3 regions of the Weizmannia sp. FSL K6-0777 genome follow, and region 3 is predicted to be linked to each of the others. Evidence: a T-box and tRNA genes for the amino acid it is inferred to sense, from the RefSeq annotation. Region 3 holds a T-box; the other regions hold tRNA genes.
What was found. A T-box is a leader RNA that pairs with one kind of tRNA and senses whether it is charged. The one in region 3 lies ahead of pheS (phenylalanine--tRNA ligase subunit alpha), so its partner is inferred to be a tRNA-Phe.
Positions count from the first base shown of each region.

Region 1: it encodes a tRNA-Phe, which carries the amino acid that the T-box ahead of pheS (phenylalanine--tRNA ligase subunit alpha) is inferred to sense. The anticodon was not compared.
Region 2: it encodes a tRNA-Phe, which carries the amino acid that the T-box ahead of pheS (phenylalanine--tRNA ligase subunit alpha) is inferred to sense. The anticodon was not compared.

Region 1 covers NZ_CP151971.1:2,623,025-2,629,208, forward strand. The annotation lists gene NST70_RS12600 (LLM class flavin-dependent oxidoreductase) at 1-598, opposite strand, end outside; gene NST70_RS12605 (hypothetical protein) at 972-1,175, shown strand; gene NST70_RS12610 (YetF domain-containing protein) at 1,224-1,436, shown strand; tRNA gene NST70_RS12615 (tRNA-Leu) at 1,678-1,759, opposite strand; tRNA gene NST70_RS12620 (tRNA-Cys) at 1,769-1,842, opposite strand; tRNA gene NST70_RS12625 (tRNA-Gly) at 1,848-1,922, opposite strand; tRNA gene NST70_RS12630 (tRNA-Gln) at 1,926-1,997, opposite strand; tRNA gene NST70_RS12635 (tRNA-His) at 2,005-2,080, opposite strand; tRNA gene NST70_RS12640 (tRNA-Trp) at 2,089-2,162, opposite strand; tRNA gene NST70_RS12645 (tRNA-Tyr) at 2,171-2,252, opposite strand; tRNA gene NST70_RS12650 (tRNA-Thr) at 2,261-2,336, opposite strand; tRNA gene NST70_RS12655 (tRNA-Phe) at 2,341-2,416, opposite strand; tRNA gene NST70_RS12660 (tRNA-Asp) at 2,435-2,510, opposite strand; tRNA gene NST70_RS12665 (tRNA-Met) at 2,523-2,596, opposite strand; tRNA gene NST70_RS12670 (tRNA-Val) at 2,606-2,681, opposite strand; tRNA gene NST70_RS12675 (tRNA-Glu) at 2,693-2,764, opposite strand; tRNA gene NST70_RS12680 (tRNA-Ser) at 2,778-2,867, opposite strand; tRNA gene NST70_RS12685 (tRNA-Asn) at 2,872-2,946, opposite strand; rRNA gene rrf (5S ribosomal RNA) at 2,953-3,068, opposite strand; rRNA gene NST70_RS12695 (23S ribosomal RNA) at 3,245-6,177, opposite strand.
Region 2 covers NZ_CP151971.1:2,373,531-2,379,714, forward strand. The annotation lists gene menD (2-succinyl-5-enolpyruvyl-6-hydroxy-3-cyclohexene-1-carboxylic-acid synthase) at 1-184, opposite strand, end outside; gene NST70_RS11335 (isochorismate synthase) at 186-1,538, opposite strand; gene NST70_RS11340 (1,4-dihydroxy-2-naphthoate polyprenyltransferase) at 1,783-2,706, shown strand; tRNA gene NST70_RS11345 (tRNA-Glu) at 2,871-2,942, opposite strand; tRNA gene NST70_RS11350 (tRNA-Ser) at 2,948-3,039, opposite strand; tRNA gene NST70_RS11355 (tRNA-Asn) at 3,043-3,117, opposite strand; tRNA gene NST70_RS11360 (tRNA-Ile) at 3,123-3,196, opposite strand; tRNA gene NST70_RS11365 (tRNA-Gly) at 3,201-3,274, opposite strand; tRNA gene NST70_RS11370 (tRNA-His) at 3,282-3,354, opposite strand; tRNA gene NST70_RS11375 (tRNA-Phe) at 3,378-3,453, opposite strand; tRNA gene NST70_RS11380 (tRNA-Asp) at 3,462-3,534, opposite strand; tRNA gene NST70_RS11385 (tRNA-Met) at 3,537-3,610, opposite strand; tRNA gene NST70_RS11390 (tRNA-Ser) at 3,628-3,720, opposite strand; tRNA gene NST70_RS11395 (tRNA-Ile) at 3,739-3,815, opposite strand; tRNA gene NST70_RS11400 (tRNA-Met) at 3,831-3,904, opposite strand; tRNA gene NST70_RS11405 (tRNA-Ala) at 3,929-4,004, opposite strand; tRNA gene NST70_RS11410 (tRNA-Pro) at 4,018-4,094, opposite strand; tRNA gene NST70_RS11415 (tRNA-Arg) at 4,108-4,181, opposite strand; tRNA gene NST70_RS11420 (tRNA-Leu) at 4,199-4,284, opposite strand; tRNA gene NST70_RS11425 (tRNA-Gly) at 4,294-4,368, opposite strand; tRNA gene NST70_RS11430 (tRNA-Leu) at 4,385-4,466, opposite strand; tRNA gene NST70_RS11435 (tRNA-Lys) at 4,479-4,554, opposite strand; tRNA gene NST70_RS11440 (tRNA-Val) at 4,726-4,798, opposite strand; rRNA gene rrf (5S ribosomal RNA) at 4,807-4,922, opposite strand; rRNA gene NST70_RS11450 (23S ribosomal RNA) at 5,284-6,184, opposite strand, start outside.
Region 3 covers NZ_CP151971.1:2,186,369-2,192,552, forward strand. The annotation lists gene pheT (phenylalanine--tRNA ligase subunit beta) at 1-1,777, opposite strand, end outside; gene pheS (phenylalanine--tRNA ligase subunit alpha) at 1,790-2,827, opposite strand; T-box leader at 2,877-3,109, opposite strand; gene NST70_RS10485 (hypothetical protein) at 3,189-3,314, opposite strand; gene NST70_RS10490 (RNA methyltransferase) at 3,463-4,218, opposite strand; gene sspI (small acid-soluble spore protein SspI) at 4,323-4,535, shown strand; gene NST70_RS10500 (hypothetical protein) at 4,562-4,987, opposite strand; gene NST70_RS10505 (transposase) at 4,989-6,184, opposite strand, start outside.

The DNA.
Region 1 (6,184 bases), 440 kb from region 3:
GTGCAAAATGGCTTGCAAACGAAAACGGCAGGCCGAGCCTGGCAGCAAGTGTGGCACTGTATGTACTTGACCCAAGAAGCCAAACCGGAACATCCACCCCTTCTGCCACGACGGCCCGTGCATACGTCCTGCGTTCTTTATCCGAGAGAAAATAGTTCATCAGTTCTTGGACATTATCCGGAAAATCCATTTCCCCGCCCCTTAAATTCCTTCTGAGCGCCGCAGCTGTCAATTGGTCTGTACCCGGCGCACGGCCAAGGCCGAGATCAATTCTGCCTGGATAGATGGAACCCAGTGTTCCAAACTGCTCAGCCACGACAAGCGGTGCATGATTTGGAAGCATCACACCGCCAGACCCGACACGGATGGTTTTCGTCCCTGCCGCTATATACCCGACTAAAACAGCCGTTGCAGAGCTGGCTACTCCCACCATATTATGGTGCTCCGCGAGCCAGTATCGTTTGTAGCCCCAATTTTCAACATGCTGTGCGAGGCTTAGGCTATTTTTAAACGAATCTGCCGGTGTCTTTCCAGATAAAACGGGGATCAAATCTAAAACCGAAAATGCAACGTCATTCAACTTTTTTTGACTACCCATTGTCCGCTTCCTTTCCTTCTACTCGTGAAGATAGATCTATTGTAAAATAACAGATTCCCAAAACAAAATGATTTGCCTAACCTGTCCGGTGTATCCCAATGATGAGAACGTTCGTTTATGATACTGAAATTAAGGGAAAATGCAATGAAAAACAGTGCTCGTATGATCGGACCCATGGGCGTTGGGTGTTTCGGGTACAAGCTTCCCAATAGAAGCAGCAGAAAGAGCATTGGTATCCAAACTTCATGAAGTTGGCGAAATGGAAAATAGACTGCTTGTTGAAGCAGTATGCATAACTGGATCAAGCGTTGGAAAGCCCCGTAAAAGTGAACAATCGAGAGAAAACCGGACCTTTTGAAGGAGGGGGTTAGCGATGCAAATTGGCATGGACTTATTAAAATTGATTATGGGCTTTCTTGCGCTCATTTTTTGTCTAAAATGTACCGGCGCCAAAAGCATTTCAAACCTTACGCCAATCGACTTCATCTGGAGCATAATGCTGTCTGAAATCGTCGGCAACGGCCTTTATGACCCAAGTGTAAAATGGTACTACATTCTTGTGATGCTTTCTGTTTAGGTCATCATTAAAATCATTTTTGACATCCTCATTTATCGCTATGATAAACTGGAAAAATTCCTTATCGGGGATAAAACGGTGATTATCGATAAAGGAAAAATTAACAAAGTCGTACTGAAAAAAAATAAAATTGATATGAATCAACTGTCGGAGTTATTGAGAAAGCAGGGCGTATTTTTGCTTGATGAAATTGACCAGGCCTATCTTGAAAAAGATGGGACGGTTACGGTGAAAAAAAGAAAAAACAACCCTAGTAAATAGTAGGCTGCCCAGTTCTGTTCTCATTATAAAAGGAAAATCTAAGATAGTATTTCCAAACCTTTCTTATTAGATCAATTCCCTTTTTGTACAAGTTAAAAAACTATAGATACTCACAAGTGTACGCTTTCAAGCAGCCACTTAAATTGGCCTCGGCTTCAATAATATAATTGCAATAAAAAAACGCTTCTCTTTATCTTGAGAAGCGTTCCATTTGGCATCAGCTTTCAATGTGATGCTATTATACCGGTGGTCGGGGTCGAACCGACACTCCCGAAGGAACACGATTTTGAGTCGTGCGCGTCTGCCAATTCCGCCACACCGGCATGATATGATGGAGGCGGCAACCGGAATCGAACCGGTGATAAAGGTTTTGCAGACCTCTGCCTTACCTCTTGGCTATGCCGCCATCAATGGAGCGGAAGACGGGATTCGAACCCGCGACCCCCACCTTGGCAAGGTGATGTTCTACCACTGAACTACTTCCGCATACTGGGCCAGCTGGATTCGAACCAGCGCATGACGGAGTCAAAGTCCGTTGCCTTACCGCTTGGCTATGGCCCAATAAATATGGGGCGGATGGTGGGAATCGAACCCACGAATGCCGGAGCCACAATCCGGTGCGTTAACCACTTCGCCACAACCGCCATCATAATGGCAGGGGCAGTAGGAATCGAACCCACACTGGAGGTTTTGGAGACCTCTGTTCTACCTTTAAACTATGCCCCTTTAAAAAATGGAGGGGGACGGATTCGAACCGCCGAACCCTGAGGGAGCGGATTTACAGTCCGCCGCGTTTAGCCACTTCGCTACCCCTCCATATTGCGTGGTGCCGGCCAGAGGACTTGAACCCCCAACCTACTGATTACAAGTCAGTTGCTCTACCAATTGAGCTAGACCGGCCAAATGGTGGCTCGGGACGGAATCGAACCGCCGACACAAGGATTTTCAGTCCTTTGCTCTACCGACTGAGCTACCGAGCCACAATTATGTAAAATGGATGGCGGTCCCGACGGGAATCGAACCCGCGATCTCCTGCGTGACAGGCAGGCGTGATAACCGCTACACTACGGGACCTTTATATGTAAATTGCGGGGGCAGGATTTGAACCTGCGACCTTCGGGTTATGAGCCCGACGAGCTACCAGACTGCTCCACCCCGCGATGATAAAATGGTGGAGGATGACGGGATCGAACCGCCGACCCTCTGCTTGTAAGGCAGACGCTCTCCCAGCTGAGCTAATCCTCCAGTTATAATGATGACCCGTACGGGATTCGAACCCGTGTTACCGCCGTGAAAGGGCGGTGTCTTAACCGCTTGACCAACGGGCCATATGGATCATGACGGAGAGCAAGGGATTCGAACCCTTGAGACAGCTTTTAGCCGCCTACACGATTTCCAATCGTGCTCCTTCGGCCTCTCGGACAGCTCTCCATGATGGCTCCGCAGGTAGGATTCGAACCTACGACCGATCGGTTAACAGCCGATTGCTCTACCACTGAGCTACTGCGGAATACAAGCCCGGCAGCGTCCTACTCTCGCAGGGGGAAACCCCCAACTACCATCGGCGCTGGAAAGCTTAACTTCCGTGTTCGGGATGGGAACGGGTGTGACCTTTCCGCCATCGCCACCGGACCTTAATGACAAAAATCATTATAACAAAGTTTTCATTTCTTATCAACAGGAATTATGTGATTCCCTGAAAACCGGATGGGAGAAAAAACTGTAAACGGAGAATGCGTTTTTACTTCTAACTTTGAGAATTGTCTAGCTCCAGCGCACCTTTTTCAAGGCGGCCTTCACTTTTCTATTTGGTTAAGTCCTCGATCGATTAGTATCCGTCAGCTCCACGCGTCGCCGCGCTTCCACCCCGGACCTATCAACCTGATCATCTTTCAGGGATCTTACCAGTATAAACTGTGGGAAATCTCATCTTGAGGGGGGCTTCATGCTTAGATGCTTTCAGCACTTATCCCTTCCGCACATAGCTACCCAGCGATGCCTTTGGCAAGACAACTGGTACACCAGCGGTGCGTCCATCCCGGTCCTCTCGTACTAAGGACAGCTCCTCTCAAATTTCCTGCGCCCGCGACGGATAGGGACCGAACTGTCTCACGACGTTCTGAACCCAGCTCGCGTACCGCTTTAATGGGCGAACAGCCCAACCCTTGGGACCGACTACAGCCCCAGGATGCGATGAGCCGACATCGAGGTGCCAAACCTCCCCGTCGATGTGGACTCTTGGGGGAGATCAGCCTGTTATCCCCAGGGTAGCTTTTATCCGTTGAGCGATGGCCCTTCCATGCGGAACCACCGGATCACTAAGCCCGACTTTCGTCCCTGCTCGACTTGTAAGTCTCGCAGTCAAGCTCCCTTATGCCTTTACACTCTGCGAATGATTTCCAACCATTCTGAGGGAACCTTTGGGCGCCTCCGTTACCTTTTAGGAGGCGACCGCCCCAGTCAAACTGCCTGCCTGACACTGTCTCCCACCCCGGTAAGGGGTGCGGGTTAGAATTTCAATACAGCCAGGGTAGTATCCCACCGATGCCTCCGCCGAAGCTGGCGCTCCGGTTTCCAAGGCTCCTACCTATCCTGTACAAGCTGTACCAAAATTCAATATCAGGCTGCAGTAAAGCTCCATGGGGTCTTTCCGTCCTGTCGCGGGTAACCTGCATCTTCACAGGTACTATAATTTCACCGAGTCTCTCGTTGAGACAGTGCCCAGATCGTTACACCTTTCGTGCGGGTCAGAACTTACCTGACAAGGAATTTCGCTACCTTAGGACCGTTATAGTTACGGCCGCCGTTTACTGGGGCTTCAGTTCAGAGCTTCGCCTTACGGCTAACCCCTCTCCTTAACCTTCCAGCACCGGGCAGGTGTCAGCCCCTATACTTCGCCTTGCGGCTTCGCAGAGACCTGTGTTTTTGCTAAACAGTCGCCTGGGCCTATTCACTGCGGCTTCCCGGGGCATACACCCCAAAAAGCACCCCTTCTCCCGAAGTTACGGGGTCATTTTGCCGAGTTCCTTAACGAGAGTTCTCTCGCTCACCTTAGGATTCTCTCCTCGCCTACCTGTGTCGGTTTGCGGTACGGGCGCCTTTCACCTCACTAGAGGCTTTTCTTGGCAGTGTGGAATCAGGAACTTCGGTACTAAAATTTCCCTCGCCATCACAGCTCCGCCTTGGCGCGAAGGATTTGCCTCCGCACCGGCCTAACTGCTTGGACGCGATCAACCAGTGTCGCGCTTGCCCTATCCTCCTGCGTCCCCCCATCGTTCAAACGGTGAAGAGGCGGTACAGGAATATCAACCTGTTGTCCATCGCCTACGCCTTTCGGCCTCGGCTTAGGCCCCGACTAACCCTGAGCGGACGAGCCTTCCTCAGGAAACCTTAGGCATTCGGTGGAAGGGATTCTCACCCTTCTTTCGCTACTCATACCGGCATTCTCACTTCTAAGCGCTCCACCGGTCCTTCCGGTCCGGCTTCAACGCCCTTAGAACGCTCTCCTACCACGGACACCAAATGGTGTCCATCCGCAGCTTCGGTGATACGTTTAGCCCCGGTACATTTTCGGCGCAGCGTCACTCGACCAGTGAGCTATTACGCACTCTTTGAATGATGGCTGCTTCTAAGCCAACATCCTGGTTGTCTAAGCAACGCCACATCCTTTTCCACTTAACGTATACTTTGGGACCTTAGCTGGCGGTCTGGGCTGTTTCCCTTTCGACCATGGATCTTATCACTCACAGTCTGACTCCCAAGCATAAGTTTTTGGCATTCGGAGTTTGTCTGAATTCGGTAACCCGATGAGGGCCCCTCGTCCAAACAGTGCTCTACCTCCAAAACTCTTCGCTTGAGGCTAGCCCTAAAGCTATTTCGGAGAGAACCAGCTATCTCCAAGTTCGATTGGAATTTCTCCGCTACCCACACCTCATCCCCGCACTTTTCAACGTGCGTGGGTTCGGGCCTCCAGCAAGTGTTACCTTGCCTTCACCCTGGACATGGGTAGATCACCTGGTTTCGGGTCTGCGGCCTCATACTCTTTCGCCCTGTTCAGACTCGCTTTCGCTGCGGCTCCGCTTCTTCAGCTTAACCTTGCATGAGACCGTAACTCGCCGGTTCATTCTACAAAAGGCACGCCATCACCCGTTAACGGGCTCTGACTACTTGTAGGCACACGGTTTCAGGATCTCTTTCACTCCCCTCCCGGGGTGCTTTTCACCTTTCCCTCACGGTACTGGTTCACTATCGGTCACTAGGGAGTATTTAGCCTTGGGAGATGGTCCTCCCGGATTCCGGCGGGATTCCTCGTGTCCCGCCGTACTCAGGATCCACTCGGGAGAGAACGAAGTGTCAGTTACAGGGCTTTTACCTTCTCCGGCAGGCCTTTCCAGGCCGCTTCACTTACCCCGTTCTTTTGTAACTCCCATATGAGTGTCCTACAACCCCGGAAGGCAAGCCTTCCGGTTTGGGCTGTTTCCTGTTCGCTCGCCGCTACTTGGGAAATCGCAATTGCTTTCTCTTCCTCCGGGTACTGAGATGTTTCAGTTCCCCGGGTGTGCCCTTCCTGCCCTATGGATTCAGGCAGGAATCCTGTCCGATTAAAGACAGGGGGTTTCCCCATTCGGAAATCTCCGGATCAAAGCTTACGTACAGCTCCCCGGAGCATATCGGTGTTTGTACCGTCCTTCATCGGCTCCTAGTGCCAAGGCATCCACCGTGCGCCCTTTCTAACTTAACCATAAAAA
Region 2 (6,184 bases), 190 kb from region 3:
CAAAAAAAGCGGCTGACCGTTCATCAATATCCATGTAAATTTGAAAATCCGGATGTTCCGCTAACAACATCGCAATCGGCGTCGACCTTGACCCGGGGCTTACCACCGCATAGCGGATCCCCATCGCGGACAACTGCCGGATAAAAGCTGCCAAATAAGTTGTCATGATCTCCTGGTGTTCCACTCTATTTGCCTCCTAAAGCGCGCAGCATCGGGGTAAATTTGACGCTTGTTTCTTTATATTCTTCTTCAGGTTCCGATTCCTTGACGACACCGCATCCGGCATAAAGGGATGCACGATCCTCCTTTAACAGCCCGGAGCGGATGCCGACGCAAAATTCGCCGCTTCCCCTGTAATCCACCCAGCCGATCGGCGCGCCGTATAAACCGCGGTCCATTTTTTCAAGAAGCCGGATTGCTTCCATGGCCGGCTGCCGCGGAATACCGCCAAGTGCTGGCGTCGGATGGAGCGCTTTGACCAATTGAAAAAGGGTGGTGTCCTTGTCCTTCACTGTCCCGGTAACCGGGGTGTAAAGATGCTGGATATCGCGCATCCGCATCAACACAGGCTCATCCGGCACATTCAGCCCGTTGCAAAAAGGTTCAAGCACCTGCCGAATCATGGATACGACAAAACCATGCTCGCTTAAATTTTTCTGATCCGAAAGCAGCGCTTTTCCAAGTTCCAAATCCTCCGCCTCATTGCGGCCGCGTTTGATCGAACCGGCAAGACACGTCGATAAAATATGCCGGCCCGTTTTTTTCACCAGCCTTTCCGGCGAAGCCCCGATAAAACTTTCACTGCCTTCTTCCAGCACAAATAAATAGCTGTCATGCTGCTGGACGGAAAGCGCCGCAAGCACCGCATCCGGGCTCACCACACCGTCAAAAGCAAGTTCCAGTTTTCTTGCCAGGACAACTTTGTCCATTCTCCCTTCCCGGATAAACTCCACGGCTGTTGCGACACTTTTTTTCCATTCGTCCGAACCGATTTCCTTTACAGCTTTTAAAAGCGGAAGTGCAGGGAAAGCTGTACTGCCGTTTAAAAGGCTTCGTACGGTTTCCTCCGCTTCCTGCACGCTCTCTGTTCCGCCGCATCCATTTACCGTGAGAAAGACGGCATCTTTTTTAAAAGTGAAAAGAATTTGCGGCACGCGGAAAATGCCTTGACCAAATGTTTTCCATTCCTGCTTTGCAACCGTCCCGTCAAACGCAAAACCGCCGAAAAGCACAGGCCCTGTTCCCGTTTCACCGGTTCCCGAATAAACTTCGCCCGCCCCCTTCAAATTTCGCCATTCGTCTTCCATTTGGGCAAAACCGTCAGAGGCTGTGACCGTACATGACCATACGCAGCCAAAACCGACAAATACGGTTTCGCGATCGGCATCCTGCCAGAAAAACCGGCTGCCGTAAAAATGCGCGGCACCCGCTGTAAAAAGGCGGAGCGGATCCGGTGCAGTGCGGCATTTTATGACTTTGCTTACCAGTTTTAATGCCGGCGCCGTTTTTTCTTTCATTAATATATCCTCATTAGCCAAAAGATCTCCTCCAAACCTCTCTTACTTTTTGCCGGGCCATCTATCACAGTTTTCATATGAAAACTTAACATTTTTATGAACATACCTCATCTATTATATAAAATTTGCCGGTTAAATTCAGCAAAACGGCTTAAAATAAGATTGCCAACCAAATACATTGACACATGGGCCTGATTTCCCTAAACTTTAAATGTACTAATTTCGCCATATTTATATAAGAATAGCATAAAAGGAGAGTAAGAAGATGAATGCGCAATCTTCTCCAGCAATCGGCCCTGACAAAGGCTGGCGGATCTGGTGGCAATTAACACGGCCCCATACTTTAACGGCCGGTTTTGTGCCTGTCATTCTCGGGACAGTACTGGCTTTGGGCATTGCCCGCATCAATCTGCTGCTGTTTGCTGCAATGCTGGTTGCAACCCTGTTAATTCAGGCAGCAACCAATATGTTTAATGAATATTACGATTACAAACGCGGCCTTGATACCGAGCATTCCGTCGGGATCGGCGGGGCAATTGTCAGAAACGGCATCAAACCGAAAACGGTGCTCCACCTCGCCTTTGCTTTTTTCGGTGCAGCCATGCTGATCGGCGTTTACATTTGCTCGCAAAGTTCCTGGTGGATTGCTGTAATCGGCACTGTCTGCATGCTTGTTGCTTATCTTTACACTGCAGGGCCTTTTCCAATTTCATCAACGCCGCTTGGCGAACTGATTTCCGGCTTTTTTATGGGTGTAATTATTATATTAATATCGTTTTTTATCCAGACAAAAACGATCACATGGCCGATTGTATTTATTTCGATTCCGATTATGATTTTAATCGGTGCCATTATGCTGTCGAATAATATCCGCGATCTGGACGGCGATAAAGCAAATGGCAGAAAAACGATCGCCATTCTGCTCGGCCGGAAAGGAGCCATCCTGCTTCTGGCCGCAATGTTTGCCCTTTCCTATCTCTGGATGGCCGGGCTCGTTTTGTTCGGTGTTGTAACCCCGTGGGTATTGCTCGTTTTCGTCAGCACACCGAAACCGGTCCGGGCCATTAAAGGCTTTATTGGAAAAAGTGAACCGTTGCAAATGCTGCCTGCCATGAAAGCAACCGCACAGACAAACACCATTTTCGGGGTGCTTTTATCCATCAGCTTTTTGATCGATCATTTTATTTAAAAACAAACGGCGGAGTGTAACACTCCGCCGTTTGTTTTTGCGTTTTTTCTATCATACTTTACCGGACCCGTAGCCTGGGTGAAGTCCTGAAGAGGTTTGCAGAAGTGAAAAAACGCGCAAAAAAAGCTACTCCGGCAGTTTCCGGAACAGCTTCGTGACCAGTATGACCCGTACGGGATTCGAACCCGTGTTACCGCCGTGAAAGGGCGGTGTCTTAACCGCTTGACCAACGGGCCAAAAATGGCGGAGAAGGAGGGATTTGAACCCTCGCGCCGCTAATCGCGACCTACACCCTTAGCAGGGGCGCCTCTTCAGCCACTTGAGTACTTCTCCATATGGCTCCGCAGGTAGGATTCGAACCTACGACCGATCGGTTAACAGCCGATTGCTCTACCACTGAGCTACTGCGGAATATATGGGCCTAAATGGACTTGAACCATCGACCTCACGCTTATCAGGCGTGCGCTCTAACCAGCTGAGCTATAGGCCCAAAGTGGAGCGGGTGATGGGAATCGAACCCACGACAACAGCTTGGAAGGCTGTGGTTTTACCACTAAACTACACCCGCAGCAAAGGGCGGATGATGGGAATCGAACCCATGAATGCCGGAGCCACAATCCGGTGCGTTAACCACTTCGCCACAACCGCCATATATTTTTCATTGAAACCAATGGTGGCTCGGGACGGAATCGAACCGCCGACACAAGGATTTTCAGTCCTTTGCTCTACCGACTGAGCTACCGAGCCAAAACAAGCGGTCCCGACGGGAATCGAACCCGCGATCTCCTGCGTGACAGGCAGGCGTGATAACCGCTACACCACGGGACCAATTGCGGGGGCAGGATTTGAACCTGCGACCTTCGGGTTATGAGCCCGACGAGCTACCAGACTGCTCCACCCCGCGATGATAAAATAATGAAATGGCGGAGGAAGAGGGATTCGAACCCCCGCGCGGTGTAACCCGCCTGTCGGTTTTCAAGACCGATCCCTTCAGCCAGACTTGGGTATTCCTCCGTATGAAAAAATAAAAAATGGTGGACCTTGTAGGACTCGAACCTACGACCGGACGGTTATGAGCCGTCTGCTCTAACCAGCTGAGCTAAAGGTCCGATATATACAAAATATAGCGGCGGAGGGGATCGAACCCCCGACCTCACGGGTATGAACCGTACGCTCTAGCCAGCTGAGCTACGCCGCCGTTATTTGACTCTGTTTGGTGGATTGGTGGAGCCTAGCGGGATCGAACCGCTGACCTCCTGCGTGCAAAGCAGGCGCTCTCCCAGCTGAGCTAAGGCCCCGTTATGATCTTCATGGTCGGGAAGACAGGATTTGAACCTGCGACCCCATGGTCCCTAACCATGTGCTCTGCCAAGCTGAGCTACTTCCCGAAACAGGAATAAGCGCGCCCAAGAGGAGTCGAACCCCTAACCTTTTGATCCGTAGTCAAACGCTCTATCCAATTGAGCTATGGGCGCATTTGTCATGGTACTGATGCCGAGGACCGGAGTCGAACCGGTACGGTAGTCACCTACCGCAGGATTTTAAGTCCTGTGCGTCTGCCAATTCCGCCACCCCGGCGGGATAAAATGGAGCGGAAGACGGGATTCGAACCCGCGACCCCCACCTTGGCAAGGTGATGTTCTACCACTGAACTACTTCCGCATATCGTGCTAAACAGTGCGGGTGAAGGGAGTCGAACCCCCACGCCTTGCGGCGCCAGATCCTAAGTCTGGTGCGTCTGCCAATTCCGCCACACCCGCGGATAAGATAAATGGTGAGCCATGCAGGATTCGAACCTGCGACCCTCTGATTAAAAGTCAGATGCTCTACCAACTGAGCTAATGGCTCATATTCCGATAACGACATTACTTGTCACAAAGAAAATTATACTATATTGGGTTAAATATGTACATATCTATTTTCTTTCAGGATTCCCGCAAGTATGGTGCCGGTCACAAGGCAGTATCCCCGGCCTCCCGATAGAAAGCCGGTTGCCCCTGAACCGGGATGGCATAAAAATGGAGGATGACGGGATCGAACCGCCGACCCTCTGCTTGTAAGGCAGACGCTCTCCCAGCTGAGCTAATCCTCCGTATTATGGCCCGGCAACGTCCTACTCTCGCAGGAGGAAACCCCCAACTACCATCGGCGCTGGAAAGCTTAACTTCCGAGTTCGGGATGTGTTCGGGTGTGTCCTTTCCGCCATCATCACCGGACCTGTATTTTATTTGGGATGTGTTCCCTGAAAACCGGATGGGAGAAAAAACTGTAAACGGAGAATAGCTTTAAAAATTGTCCAGCTCCGGTGCCTAGCCCCTCGAGGTCGAATAACCTGCCCGCCACGGAGCCAAAAGACGGCTCCATGCCGGTCAGAACATTCGCTTGTCGGGGCTAAACAAGGCACCTCCGCTTTTCTATTGTCCAGTTCCGGGCGCTATCGGCTAGTGAACTTCCCGTCCCCCTTTCCTACGATAAGCGGGCATCGACTCGCCTTTTAAGGCTCGTCGTGTTTCCTTTATCTCAGGCGGGGGCCTTGAAGTTCATACGCCGATGAGCGAGCGCCCTTCACTTTTCTATTTGGTTAAGTCCTCGATCGATTAGTATCCGTCAGCTGCACGCGTCGCCGCGCTTCCACCCCGGACCTATCAACCTGATCATCTTTCAGGGATCTTACCAGTATAAACTGTGGGAAATCTCATCTTGAGGGGGGCTTCATGCTTAGATGCTTTCAGCACTTATCCCTTCCGCACATAGCTACCCAGCGATGCCTTTGGCAAGACAACTGGTACACCAGCGGTGCGTCCATCCCGGTCCTCTCGTACTAAGGACAGCTCCTCTCAAATTTCCTGCGCCCGCGACGGATAGGGACCGAACTGTCTCACGACGTTCTGAACCCAGCTCGCGTACCGCTTTAATGGGCGAACAGCCCAACCCTTGGGACCGACTACAGCCCCAGGATGCGATGAGCCGACATCGAGGTGCCAAACCTCCCCGTCGATGTGGACTCTTGGGGGAGATCAGCCTGTTATCCCCAGGGTAGCTTTTATCCGTTGAGCGATGGCCCTTCCATGCGGAACCACCGGATCACTAAGCCCGACTTTCGTCCCTGCCCGACTTGTAAGTCTCGCAGTCAAGCTCCCTTATGCCTTTACACTCTGCGAATGATTTCCAACCATTCTGAGGGAACCTTTGGGCGCCTCCGTTACCTTTTAGGAGGCGACCGCCCCAGTCAAACTGCCTGCCTGACACTGTCTCCCACCCCGGTAAGGGGTGCGGGTTAGAATTTCAATACAGCCAGGGTAGTATCCCACCGATGCCTCCGCCGAAGCTGGCGCTCCGGTTTCCAAGGCTCCTACCTATCCTGTACAAGCTGTACCAAAATTCAATATCAGGCTGCAGTAAAGCTCCATGGGGTCTTTCCGTCCTGTCGCGGGTAACCTGCATCTTCACAGGTACTATAATTTCACCGAGTCTCTCG
Region 3 (6,184 bases):
GCGCTCCGTCTGCCTTTTTCAAAAAGACATTGCCAACTTCATACAGGGCAACCGACTCGTTTTTACGTGCGACATTATACGCGACGGATTCCAAAAGATGCGGCAAAAGGCTTAAGCGCAGCACACTGCGTTCTTCGCTCATGGGCATGGCAACGCGGACTGGTTCGCGTTTTTCAAGCGCGTACTGGTGTGCTTTTTCTTCGCTTGTTAAAGAATATGTGGTTGCCTGGTACAGCCCCGTTCCTTCAAGAAAACGTTTCGTGGCGCGGCGTTTTTGCTGAATGACGTTCAAGCCGCCCCGCGTTCCCCTGCCCGCCGGCAATGTTTTTGGCAGCAGGTCATAACCGTACAGGCGCGCCACTTCTTCAATCAGATCTTCCTCAATCGTAATATCGCCGCGGCGGGTTGGCACAATCACTGTAAAACGGCCGTCTTCCCATGATGCTTCAAACTGGAGACGTTTAAAAATACGGAGCACTTCTTCCGCTGAAATTTGCGTTCCGAGCACACGGTTGATTTTTTCCAGCGTAATGGTGACAACAGCCGGCTCAATATGCAAATGATTTTCGGCAACCATTCCGGCAAGCACTTCTCCACCCGCATATTTGGCAATCAGCATTGCGGCCCGTTCTGCTGCGGGCACAACGCGGTTCGGATCAATCCCTCTTTCATAACGGCTGCTTGCCTCGCTGCGCAGGCCGTGGTCTTTTGAAGCCGTCCGAATTGTTCCGGCGTCAAAATAGGCGGATTCCAAAAGTACGTTTGTCGTCGTTTCGGATACTTCCGAATTGGCGCCGCCCATGACACCGGCCATTGCGACAGGTTCAGTGCCGTTCGTAATGACAAGATGGACATCTTTTAACGTGCGCTCCTGGTCATCGAGCGTGACCATTTTTTCCCCTTCACGCGCCATGCGGACGACAATTTCTTTGGAACCGAGCTTGTCATAGTCAAACGCATGGAGTGGCTGGCCGTATTCGAGCAAAATATAGTTCGTAATGTCGACCACATTGTTGTGCGGGCGGATTCCTTCTGCCATGAGCCGCGCCTGCATCCAGAGCGGGGACGGGCCGATTTTCACGTTGCGGATGACTTTTAATGTGTAAAGCGGCGCTGCTTCTTTTGCCTCGACACGGACCGAAATGGCATCAGCAGCTTTATCGGATGCTTCCTGCACTTTTGTTTCCGGCAATTTCACGTCTTTTCCAAGGATCGCTGCTACTTCGTAGGCAACGCCAAGCATGCTCATGCAGTCCGCCCGGTTCGGAGTAAGCCCCAGTTCAATAATCGTATCATCCAATCCTAAAAGTGGCAGCACATCCTTCCCCACTTCCACATCATCCGGGAACACATAAATGCCGTTTGCATACTCTTTTTGGACGAGCTTGCTTTCAACACCGAGTTCCTGCAGTGAGCAGATCATCCCGTTCGACTCCTCGCCGCGCAGTTTCGAGCGTTTGATTTTTACATGCCCCGGCAGCCAGGCGCCCGGTTTGGCAACGGCAACTTTCTGCCCTTTATCGACGTTTGGCGCGCCGCAAATAATTTGGACAGGCTCACCTTCCCCGATATCAACCAGGCATTTGTTTAATTTATCGGCGTTCGGATGCTTTTCTTTTTCCAAAACATGCCCGACAACGACATTTTTAATGCCTTCCCCCTTAAATGCCACGCTTTCGACTTCAATCCCGGTCCGCGTAATTTTTTCAGCCAGTTCTTCCGGCGAAATGCCGTCCAAATCTACATATTCCTGCAGCCATTTATATGAAACAAACATGTTTGACCCTCCTTATTCTTGTACGGAAAACTGCCGTAAAAAACGAATGTCATTTGTATAAAAGTGGCGGATGTCATCAACGCCGTATTTCAGCATCGCAATCCGCTCCGGCCCCATGCCAAATGCAAAACCGGTATATTTTTCCGGATCAAAGCCGGACATCCGTAATACGCGCGGGTGGACCATGCCGGCGCCCAAAATTTCAATCCAGCCGGTGCCTTTGCATACATGGCAACCGTGCCCACCGCACATTTTGCATGAAATATCCATTTCAACACTCGGTTCAGTGAACGGGAAAAAGCTCGGGCGCAGCCGGATTTCACGGTCTTCACCGAATAATTTTTTCGCAAACACTTCCAACGTCCCTTTTAAATCGGCCATCGTAATGTTTTCGTCAACAACGAGCCCTTCAATCTGCATAAACTGGTGGGAATGGGTCGCATCATCATTGTCGCGGCGGTATACTTTCCCTGGGCAGATGATTTTGACTGGCCCTTTGCCGTGATGTTTTTCCATTGTCCGCGCTTGGTTTGGTGAAGTATGGGTCCTGAGCAAAATGTCATCGGTTATGTAAAAGGTATCCTGCATATCGCGTGCCGGATGCCCTTTCGGCAGGTTCAGCGCTTCAAAATTGTAGTAATCGGTTTCCACTTCCGGCCCCTCGGCAATCGTATAGCCCATCCCGATAAACAAGTCTTCAATTTCCTCAATGACTTTTGTAAGCGGATGGTGGCTGCCTGCTTTTACCGGGCGGCCCGGCAGCGTGACATCAATTTTTTCAGATGCCAATTGTCGCTCGACGGCTTCCGCTTCCAATGCCGCCTGCTTTTTTTCGATACCTGTTTGAATGGCGGCACGCACTTCATTGGCGAGCGCGCCCATTTTCGGCCGTTCTTCTGCTGACAGCTTTCCCATGCCGCGCAAAACTTCCGTAATCGGGCCTTTTTTGCCGAGATAGGCGACACGGATCTCGTTCAGCGTTTTTAAATCAGCAGCCGCACCAATTTTGGCAAGCGCTTCGGTTTGCAGTGCTTTCAACGTTTCTTCCATTTTCTTGTACCTCCTTTAAGTTTTGGGCGTTAAAAAAGCCCCGTCCTGGAAAAGGGACGAGGCAATGGTTCGCGGTACCACCCTAATTAACATAATTAAATTATGTTCGCTTCATTTCAATAACGGCTTTTAACCGTCCCGCCTTTACATTGCAGGCAATGGTCCAAGCGGCAACTCGAGGGGTGAACTTCGCTTCATTTCCCCATAAAAATGCTTCCAGTCTACGGCATTTTCTCCCTGCATGGCGAAGATCAAGCTACTTTTCCCTGTCATGGTTTTTATCATTTTTCAATTATGTTTTATTATAGCGGGAAATGCCCGCAATTTCAAACGGAAAGTGACCTCTCTCTAGATGTTTATCTTAGAGGATAAAGTGCCTTCCCATTTTAGTCACAGGCGCGGCCGTTTTCACGCGAATTTTTTCGCAATAAATGAACGTGTTGAGGGTCACCTTTTTATTCTGGTCAAGCAGTGCAGCCGCTCTCATGAAAACGCCCTCCCCCGTTCCTTATTGGCACCCATGCTGAAAAATTGTCCCAGCTGTTTTTCATCATTCTGCCGCTGCTTCACCTCATGCATTTTATAGGTCTGCTTTTTTGCCTCAAACATGGATACATTCACTTTTTCCGCCGAAATTACGACCGCATCGCAAAGTCATACATTAAAATGCCGGCTGCCACCGCAACATTTAGCGACTCGCTTTTGCCGAAAATCGGGATGGACAAATTTTGTTCCGTTTGCGCAAGCAAGTCAGGGTGTACGCCGCTTCCTTCATTGCCAACAAGGATCGCAAAGGCATCACCTGGATTTACTTCGCGAAACGTTACGCCGTTTTCAAGCGCTGTTCCGTAAACCGGCACTGCCGCTTCGTTCAGTTTTTCAATCCACATGTTTAAATCGCCTTTTAAAAGCCCGACGTGGAGATGGCTTCCTTGTGCCGCACGCAACACTTTCGGGCTGTACGGATCCGCCGTGCCCTTGCCGAAAATAACGGCATCAAACCCGGCTGCGTCCGCCGTCCGGATCATCGTTCCTGTATTGCCGGGATCCTGCACGGCATCAATTAAAAGATAACGCCTGCCGATGATTTTGGACGGCTGTTTTTTCATCCGGCACACGGCAAAAATGCCTTGCGTCGTTTCTGTATCGGCAAGCGTTTTGCTGATTTCATGCGTGACAGTGGTTACCGGCACCCCTTCCGTATTCCAGCGGTTTGGCAGGTCCACGCCTTCTTCAACAATAATTTCTGTCACTACTTCTTCTTTCAGCGCTTCTTCGACGAGATGGAACCCTTCCAGCAAATAAGTAAATGTTTTTTCGCGTTCTTTTTTCGCGGTGAGTTTTTTCCAATGCTTTACTTGCGGATTTTGCAAGGATTGTATGTATTTCAACGTGTTTGCTCCCTTTTCGTTAAGTTTTCCTTGGAATAGTATACATAAAAATTGTGGCCATGTGAAATGCTAGCAGTGAAAGTGATCAAAGGAGCTGAACCGAAATGGATTTGGACTTGCGGAAAGCAGTCATTCACAATGTAAAAGAGGACACGCAAGATCAGTTAAAAGATACGATTGTCGATGCCATTCAAAGGGGCGAAGAAAAAATGCTCCCGGGGCTCGGCGTCCTCTTTGAAGTCATTTGGAACCATGCGGATACACAGGAACAAAAAATGATGCTGGAAACGCTCGAGCAGGGGCTGAGCCAGGCGTAACAAGGGAGCGGAAAAAGCCGCTCCTTCTATATGTGCACCGGCTCTTCCAATCCGTTTACAGTTGCAATGAATGACGGCAAATTTCTTTTATGCCAGCCGTAACCGATTAGCACTTTGTTTAATCGGAAAACAGCCGTACCATCCGAAGTCCCAACATACAGTCTGTGGTAAGTAAGCTTCGGAACAGTTTTCATGCTTGTGATCTTTTCTCCCGGAATAAATGCCGTTTCGTCCGGTAACATATTGCCCGTAATATTATTGATTGGAATGACGGTCAGCCCTTGTTCACTATAGCTGATCACATTATACTTTGTCCCCAGTGCTCCCGCCGGCCCTCTCAGCAAATAATCCGAAAACGATGGCAAAATGATCCCGCAAACCGTACACTTCTCCGCTGTTTTATCATATCTGCCAGCCTCTGTTAAAAAAGCAACAAAATCCTTTTCTTTCAACTCAACTTTCGCAGAGTGAAATTGGCAAATAAGCTTTGATATAACTAGGTAGGCCAGAGATCCACTGTTCCAGTTGACTTTGAATTAACTTTTTAAATCTTTTATTGGTCTGTTTTAGTGCGTCTTGAAGAAGCTCGATTAACTGCTGCAATGCAACAGCCCAATCAAGTTCATTTACTTCGTCGCAAAGTTCATAAAACAGCCTGCCTATTGTTCTTTGATCGGTGTTGCAGCGGTTTTGCCACGATAGCACGATAAAACGTGCAAATACAATAGTGGTATGGCTGATTAACCCATCATACGAGCGACTTTGGAGCTCTTTTTCAAGTTTTAAAAGCGATTTTGTCGTCTTAAAGAACACTTCAATATCCCAACGCATCCCATAGATTCGAACAATTTCCTGTTCGGAAAGGGTGCAGTCCGTACTGAGGAGGGCAAGCCATTCACTTTTCTTGTTTCTGTTTTGAACGAATATAACTTTTACAGGAGTTCCATTCGCCATAACGGTACGGATAGAGCGAAGGATACCCTTCTTCGACTGTAGGGGTTGAGCCAGGCGATAGAGCTGCTTTAACGAAACCAGCTTTCCGTCAACGTTATATCGTTGTTTTGTTTCCTTGACCATGCCAATCACGTCTAAACCTTGTTCCACAATGGCTTTGACAAGTGGAGGCAAAGTAAACCAAGAATCCATTAGAACATAGCTTGCATTTATTCCACTGGCAAGCGCTCGTTTGAGCATACTAGGGATCTGTTCGGGTTCTGACTGTAAAGCATTTTTACGGCGTTTATACCCACAGGTACGTTTATCAATTTGTTCAGAGATTCCATTAATCTGAGCCTTCTTGGAACTGAGTAAAGAGAAGTCAATGGGCATGAAGGTGTAGCCGTCCGACCAGCCTAAAGTTAACATGCGAAATCCTTTATAAAAACGCATTTTAAGAGAAGCGTGGTCAAAGCAACGAGCCAGCAGTTCTACTTTTTGACTACGATTTCGATAAAACGATGAGTCATCAACAATGAAGACTTTAGGACGACTTTTGTCAGTAAGGCGTTCTACTTTGCGAATAGTAAATGTGCTCAAAAGAAGTAAAAACTGCCGCCAGTTGAACGTCGATTGGTTTAAGAAACGATACACGGCATCCTTGGCTGGGAATTGATCTGCTTTCTTTGACTCAAGAAGAGAAAACCAATTCT